Regions from separate parts of the Paenibacillus sp. P32E genome, predicted to be linked through region 2. Evidence: riboswitches for the same ligand, from Rfam matches in the RefSeq annotation. Region 2 holds a riboswitch; the other holds the start of a gene.
What was found. Region 2 has a riboswitch for cyclic di-AMP ahead of A3848_RS07635 (NfeD family membrane protein). Riboswitches for the same ligand answer to the same signal wherever they lie in the genome.
Positions count from the first base shown of each region.

Region 1: it holds a riboswitch for cyclic di-AMP, as region 2 does, so the genes downstream of both, A3848_RS21840 (C40 family peptidase) here and A3848_RS07635 (NfeD family membrane protein) in region 2, are expected to answer to the same signal.

Region 1 is NZ_LVYY01000026.1:16,076-19,933, reverse strand. It holds gene A3848_RS21850 (hypothetical protein) at 1-681, shown strand, start outside; cyclic di-AMP (ydaO/yuaA leader) riboswitch at 902-1,040, shown strand; gene A3848_RS21845 (C40 family peptidase) at 1,098-1,526, shown strand; cyclic di-AMP (ydaO/yuaA leader) riboswitch at 1,913-2,056, shown strand; gene A3848_RS21840 (C40 family peptidase) at 2,062-2,553, shown strand; gene A3848_RS21835 (GNAT family N-acetyltransferase) at 2,784-3,269, shown strand; gene A3848_RS21830 (c-type cytochrome) at 3,365-3,724, shown strand; gene A3848_RS21825 (4a-hydroxytetrahydrobiopterin dehydratase) at 3,854-3,858, opposite strand, start outside.
Region 2 is NZ_LVYY01000006.1:159,129-162,986, forward strand. It holds gene A3848_RS32820 (InlB B-repeat-containing protein) at 1-822, shown strand, start outside; partial or broken gene A3848_RS33545 (transposase) at 934-1,152, opposite strand; cyclic di-AMP (ydaO/yuaA leader) riboswitch at 1,395-1,581, shown strand; gene A3848_RS07635 (NfeD family membrane protein) at 1,727-2,299, shown strand; gene A3848_RS07640 (flotillin family protein) at 2,322-3,743, shown strand.

The sequences.
Region 1 (3,858 bases), on a different contig from region 2:
CAGGATGCGGGCGGCAGCGGGATAGGCAGGCTGCTGTATTATGTGGAGGGCCAGCTCGCACTGGGTTCCGATTCCGGTGTTCAGCACTGGCTTTGGATGCTGCTGGCGCTAAGCGCATTCAGACTGCTGCTCTCCCCATTCATCCGCGCAGGACTGCTCCATGAGCTCCATCAGGAGCGTAAGGGGGAGCGCGGGATGTTCTTTTTTCCGGGTATGCGTCTGTATGGGCTTCCGGTGATGCTGTTCAGTCTTGCAGAATGGGTGCTTACAGCCCTGCCGCTGTATTGGCTTCTTCCCAAAATGTACAGACTGCTGTTAAGCGGAATTCTGGATTATAAGCTATTGCTGAAACTGGTGCCTTACATTCTGGCCTGGCTGCTATATCTGTTCTTCATCCGAAAAGTACTGCTGTACATGCAGTTCGGGTATACGGGTGGTACAGGCACTTTCTCTTCTCTCTTGGTGTGTCTGAAGGTGATCCTTCCTTCTGCGGGATTATCTTTTGTGATGGGAGCAGGGAGTTTGATCATGATGCTTGCTTGCGGAGCGGCATCGATCTTTTGTCCGGGGATGCCGGCACTTCTGCTTCGGCAGTTCTCCCCCCTTCCCAATACACTGTTCAAAATGTGGGGAATCGCCGCTCAATACCACCTTTGGTCCAGTAAATCATTTCCACAATAATTAAGCCGCTCAGCCGGCATAATAAAAGAGTCGCTGCTCCTTGAGGGAGCGGGACTCTTTTTTGAATTACAAAGTGAATAAGAGTATTTGCAAAACTGTAAATCCTCTGGTACAATGGTGCCTGTACTACTAGTAACAAATTTGTAATCTCTAAGATGCAACACATTCAATCACATTAACATTCCAAGCGTTTACTAATTGTCGACACGTCGCTCTTCTGGTGCATAAAACGCCAAATTCCCTGCACCGGGAAGCGGGGGAACCATATTTTGGGTGAATTGACCTCGCTTTAGAGGGGTCATAGGGGAACCTTCTACCGAATCCTTAAGCTAACCTCGCAGGCCTTGGAAGGAGTACATCTTTTGAGAAGTCAGAATTTTAAGAAGAAATGTACCGCAGCCGCACTTGCACTAGTGATGGTATTCACAATCGGAGCTGGTAGCGCTTTCGCCGATTCCAAGATGGATACCGTTATCGCAAAAACCATCGGAACCACCTATAAATTCGGAGGCACTAGCACAAGCGGCTTCGATTGCTCCGGCTTTACCTCGTATGTTTTTAAAAATGTCGGGCTTACCCTGCCGCGCACGTCCAAGGCTCAATTCAGCGTTGGAACTTCCGTATCACGGAACAACCTGCGTTCAGGTGACCTGGTATTCTTCAATACCTTTGGGTCGGGAGTTTCCCATGTCGGCATTTATGTCGGTGGAGGCAGATTCGCACAATCTTCCAGCTCACGCGGTGTAACCATAACTTCGCTGAGTCAAGCTTACTGGGCCAACCGCTACGTTGGCGCTAAACGAGTGATGAGCACTACAGCCTACAAAACTGTTGCCTACGATTAATTGAAGCTTGATCCCCTCACATTACACCTTTACAACTAAATGTAATTTATACGAGCCCGGAGCTGATTATTGCCGTAATCATTTTCCGGGTTTTCCCTTTTCCTTATTCTCCCTTTTACACACTTTTTAGAGTTTCGAAACACCTTTTTGATAAAAACCCCATTAAGATCTTCCATGCAGCTGACTTACGGCGTAAAGAACTCGCGTAAATCAAGCCCTTTTCTCTTAAAAGGCTCAAAAAATATGTATTAATATGCTTTAAGTGATTGCCAAGTGCTTCTGTCTTTGTTACAATTATCGCAGTGAGTTGATAGTAACATTTTTGTAATTATTCAAACCTGATTTACAAAGGTTTTGTCATTGTTTTGATCCGTAAGCTAATCTAATCAACAGTGGTGCCGAGTTCCTTATTCAATTAGGGAAACGGGGGAACCGATTTTGGGTGAATTGACCTCCTATTTACAGAGGGGTCATAGGGGACCTTCAACCGAACCCTTAAGCTAACCTCGTAGGCATTTGGAAGGGGTATTTACTTTTGAAGAAGAAGCTAGCAGCAGCACTACTCAGCTTTTCGATCATTCTTACCATCGGAGCAGGAAGCGCTTTCGCAGACTCTAAAATGGATCAGGTTATCGACAAAGCCGTCGGCACTAAATACGTATCGGGCGGAATTTCGACTAACGGGTTTGATTGCTCCGGATTTACCATGTATGTGTTTGATAAGATAGGAATTAACCTTCCTCACCAGTCCGGTTCCCAGTACCAGATGGGCACTGCCGTATCCCGCGATAACATTAGACCGGGAGATCTCGTATTCTTCAATACAACCGGTAAAGGGGTATCTCATGTCGGCATTTATGTCGGTGAAGGCAAGTTCGCACACGCTTCTTCCAAGCGTGGTGTAACCATCAGCTCGCTGGGTGACAGCTACTACGTCAACCGCTACGTTGGCGCCAAACGAATCATGAGCACAGATGCTTTTCAAGCGGTAGCTTCCGATTCCCAAGATAATGACGATGTGCAATAAGCAGTAATTTTTATAACCGAACAGGCTCTTATCCAGGATTTTTGCCGAAATCTTGGAGGGGGCTTGTTTTTTTGTCTTTATAAAAATTATTTACCCTTCTCGTTATTTGCAAAACATAAAAAACCGCGATTTTTGTAATTTTCTAAAATATATTGTTTATGCGTCGAAATGGAACCGTTTTGTATATAATTATGATATAACGTTTTGTTCTGAAGGGAGGCGGATGGCGGATGATTAGTTCTCCGGTAACTTTTTACGTTGTCCCCATGGAAGTTAATCACGCTGCAGAAATTTGTGAATGGGTATACAAACCCCCGTACAACATTTATGGCTGGATGTCCTGGGAGCAAATGCAGGCTCTGGACATTGAGTTCGGCGATCCCCGGCTGCGGGGTGAGCAATACGTCTCGGTGGTAAACAGCCAAGGGTTCCTCTGTGGCTTTGCACAGCTATTCCCGATGGAAGGTGTAGTTCGGCTCGGAATTGGTATGCGGCCTGATCTATGCGGGCAAGGCATGGGCCATCTGTTCATGAGCGCCATCGTCAAGGCAGCCCTGGCACGATATCCGGAGCGCGAGATAGATCTGGAGGTGCTTACCTGGAACCAGAGAGCCATTCGTGCTTATCAAAAAAGTGGTTTTACGATTACGGATACATATGAACGCCGGACTCCAACGGGCGATAAGCTATTTTATTGTATGGTCTATGATAAATAGCACAAATCATTCGTTTTTTTGTCACAAACGCTATGATAACGCTTTACCTTCTTGTATAATGTAGGAAGCAGCTTACATGGAGGGGACGGATGCAGATGCAGAAATGGATCATGAGCGGTTTGTTTTTTGCCGCCTGTGCCTTTGCGGTAATCTTAATGTTCACCTTGCCCGGCAAAGCCGAAGTCGCCGAGGAGAACAAACCAACGATGCCGGAAGTGCAGATGGATGCGGCGAGCGCTGAGGCCACAGTAAAGAAGGCGAATTGCATCACCTGCCATGGTGACCAGCTTCAGGGCGGCGTAGGCCCTAGCCTCCAGCAGGAAGGCGGCAAGCATGACGCCGGAGAGATTTTCACCATTGTCACCAAAGGCCGCGGACAGATGCCTTCTTTCAAGGATAAGCTGGCGCCTGAGGAGATCGCGAATGTAGCGATGTGGCTTGCGGAGAAGAAATAACCTTACTTCTTATCTCATCATATGGAACACAAAATGCCCGTGCACGGATCATATTGATCCTGTACCGGGCATTCTTTTATATAAGGGTTATGAATTTCCAATCTGATCGGCCTCATATGAGATAGATTCTTAAC
Region 2 (3,858 bases):
GTGGGCGCGAACCTGATTCAGATTAGCGTAATGGCCCCAGACGGTACTGGCAATACGTATATGGTAACTGTGAATCGGGAGGATGTATCAAGGTTACCATCACCGGGTGGTCCGCCGGCGGACAGTATAACGCCAACAGTGACACCTGGACCTACGAAACAAGAGGTTGATGTATTCAATAGCGGCATTGTTAATGTAATAAACTTAGTTAATGCTTTCGAGTCCAAGGTAGAGGAAGCTAAGAAATCTAATGTTAAGGTTGAACTTGCTGATACGAAAGGGCACTGGGCCGAAAAAACTATCGATACTTTCGTAAAGCTCCATGTGATTGAAGGTTACAACGATGGTACGTTCAAGCCGGATGGTGAGATTACGCGCGCTGAATTTGCAGTGATTCTGAGTCGGGTATTCGATATCAAAAGCGGCAACAATACTGGTGTTGCATTTAAGGACGTTGGCAGTCACTGGGCGAAAGGCGCCATCGAGAAGCTTGCAGAGGCAGGGGTTATCAGCGGCTACGAGGATGTTACGTTCAAGCCAGATAAAACAATCACCCGCGAGGAAATGGTTATCCTTTTGTCCCGCATCTTAAACCTTAACAACGTAACGAAGGACACCACCAAAGGCAATTTCAATGACCTGAAGGGTTCCTATGCAGCAAACGAGATCAAAGCTGAAGCACAAGCTGGTATCATAAACGGCAAAGCAGATGGGAAATTTGATGCTAAGAGCAACGCCACACGCGCAGAAGCTCTGCAGATCATCCTGAATGCGCTGAAGCTCAACCCGCAATTGAAGACGCTGTTGGATTCACTTAACTAATGCCGGTTCTCCGAAAAAAAGGGGCTGGCCCAAAAGTGGATTTTCTATGGCGGAAGGCAGTTCTCTTCATTCTTAAAACCACAAAAAGTGAGCAGAGCAGCGATTCTCCTGTTATTGAAGGATCGCTGCTCTGTTTTTTTGGTCATGGGTGGCTTGCTTTAGCAGATTATGGGTAAGGGAAAGCCATCCTACCTCAAGCGTCACTTTCTCCATACCGCGAAGTAGAAATCGCCGGAAGCCCCGGTTGCAGTTGTCCAAATACACTTTCCGGTTCCGTCATTTGACGCACGGCCAAGCGTAACCTTTCTCACTCCGTAGAATTTCCCGGCTGCTGCCAACACCGTAAGCGCCTAAGGTTTATAGTGCGTGCGGCCTTGGCTTTGGACGATTGGGACAGCTTGCGAGAAATGGAGCAACAGTGAGCAAATCATCGGCCGAATAAGAGTGAAACCAAAGAATGCGCCTTCATTCGCGGAGGGGAGGCGTTTTTGGCTTCTTTTGTCATCCCGGACGTTTTACAATAAATGCCCACAGGCGTAAGATTCAAATCAACAACCGAATGTAAGTTAACTGTTCTCATATGGCTGAATTCCGTAATTGGGAACGGGGGAACCAATGGTGAATGCGGCTTTTGCACAGTCAGCTGCCGCTCACCCGGGGTGAATCCCTGCTGCGTGCTGAAAAGCCGCTGTGGCAGGGTAGGGCAATCTCGCTGCCCGAATCCGTCAGCTAACCCCGTAAGCCTCGAAGAGAGAGGATGAGCGCCATGATCGATTAACCGACCACGGAGAGCCCTGCCGCTTCTGTGGTCTTTTTGTTGTGTGTGCAGGAAGGAAAGGCAGTCTGTACAAGGAACTAGAAATCTCATAACAACGATAATTAGAGACATTAAGGGTTATTTAAAATGCTCTATTATAAATGCTTCAAAGGGGGGATTCTTATCGTTACTGTATTTATCGTGTGCTTCTGGGTTGGACTAATACTCCTCCTCAGCGGCGGATTTCATGGGCATGGCCTGGCGGGTCATCTGCATGCGGGCGGCGGCGATGCCGGTGGACCCGGCTTTGTACCCATACTCCCTCTGATGGTGTTTGTCACAGTCTGGGGCGGTACAGGTTACGTGCTTGCCCGGTTCAGCGAAATGAGGATGCTCGCAGTGGTGCTGATTTGTACCGTGCTCGCTCTGCTTCTGGGCTGTGTGATGTATGCGGTGCTGGCCCGGGTGATGACCCGGTATGACAGCAGCATGAATGAACTGGATTACGAGCAGGCAGGGCAGCTCGGGTACATCAGTATCCCTGCAGCGGATGGGGCGGTCGGGGAAATGAAATATGTACTGCACGGAACCATGCGCTCCATTGGAGTACGGGCAGAATCCGGCCAGCAGCTTGATAAAGGCGACAGGGTTATTATTTTGAAGGTGAACAAAGGAATGGCGGCAGTCACCCTCTTCGAGAGGGATATCGATCAATTATAATTCACGGGGAGTGTCAATCCGAATGGTTATTCTGTATGTAATCGCGGCAATTGTTGTTGTTATTCTGCTGGCCTTGTTCAGTATCGTGAACTCTTATAAAAAGGTTCCGCCCAATCAGGCGATGATTGTGTACGGCCTTGGCGGCAAAAGAGTGGTCCAGGGCGGCGGGACATTCGTCATCCCCGGCTTCCAGAACAATAAGACCATCTCTATGATGTTGATGAGCTTCGACGTCATCCCGGCGCAGGCGATGTTCTCCAAGCAAGGCATCAAGCTCAACCTGGAGGCGGTGGCTCAGATTAAGATAAAAAGCGATCCTACCGCTATTCTGACTGCCAGTGAGCAGTTTATCGACCGGCCGGAGGAAGACCGCGAGACGATTATCCTGCATTCGGTGGAAGGCCATTTGCGCGGCTTAATCGGACAATTAACAGTGGAATCCATTCTCAAGACTCCTGACGAAATCAACAGCAAGATGCGGGAGACCTGCTCGGAAGACCTCGACAAGATGGGACTTGAGGTAGTCAGCTTCACCATTAAGAAAATTACGGATGACAAAGGATATATCGACAATATGGGGGTTCCGGAAATTGAGCGCATCCGGCGGGATGCCAGCATCGCCAAGGCGGAAGCGGAACGCGACATTCAGATCAAGCAAGCCGAGGCGGAGAAAGAATCCTCCATTGCCAAAGCTAATGCGCATCAGGCCACCATTGAAGCAGGAACTGCCGCCCGCGCCAAGGAATCTCAGTTTGAGAAGGAATTGAACATTAAGCAGGCGGACTTTAAGCTGGAGACTGAAGTGAAGAAAGCACAGGCGGATCTTGCATACGAATTACAGCAGAACAAAATCAAGCAGTCGCTGGTTACCGAGCAGGTCAAGATCACGCAGATGGAAGCGGAGGCGAACCGGACCGTCCGGGAAATCGAAGTTGAGCTGAGACAGAAGGAGCTGGAGGCAACGGTGATCAAGCCTGCTGAGGCGGAGAACCAAGCTACGATCATGAGAGCGGAAGCCGCCAAGCAGCGGCAGATTCTTGAGGCGGAAGCAGAGGCAGCCACCACGACCAAACGGGGGCTGGCAACAGCGGAAGCAGAGCTGGCGAAAGGGAGAGCCAACGCAGAAATTGTTCAACTGGCTGGAGCGGCGGAAGCAGGGGCACTGGAGAAGAAAGCCGAAGCGTACAAACAGTTTACGCAAGCCGCACTCACAGTGGAATTCTTAAAAGTTCTGCCAGAGCTGGCTGAAAAAATCGCTTCCCCGCTGGCCAAGGTCGATAAGATTACAGTGATTTCACAGGATGGGGCTTCATCCGGGGTGAATAAAATCACCGGTGATATCGCTAAAATCATGGCCCAGGTTCCTGAATTGACCCAGTCGCTTACCGGCATGAATTTTACAGAGGCGCTCAGCGGGCTGCTTGGCCGGAATAAAGAGCAGTAATTCTATAGCGTTATACCATACTATAATACTTCCTACTGTAGAACAGCAGGGGGTGCCCCACTTAGGGGACATCCCCTTATTTTGCTGCTGCCGAGAGCGTTACCACTCCACAATG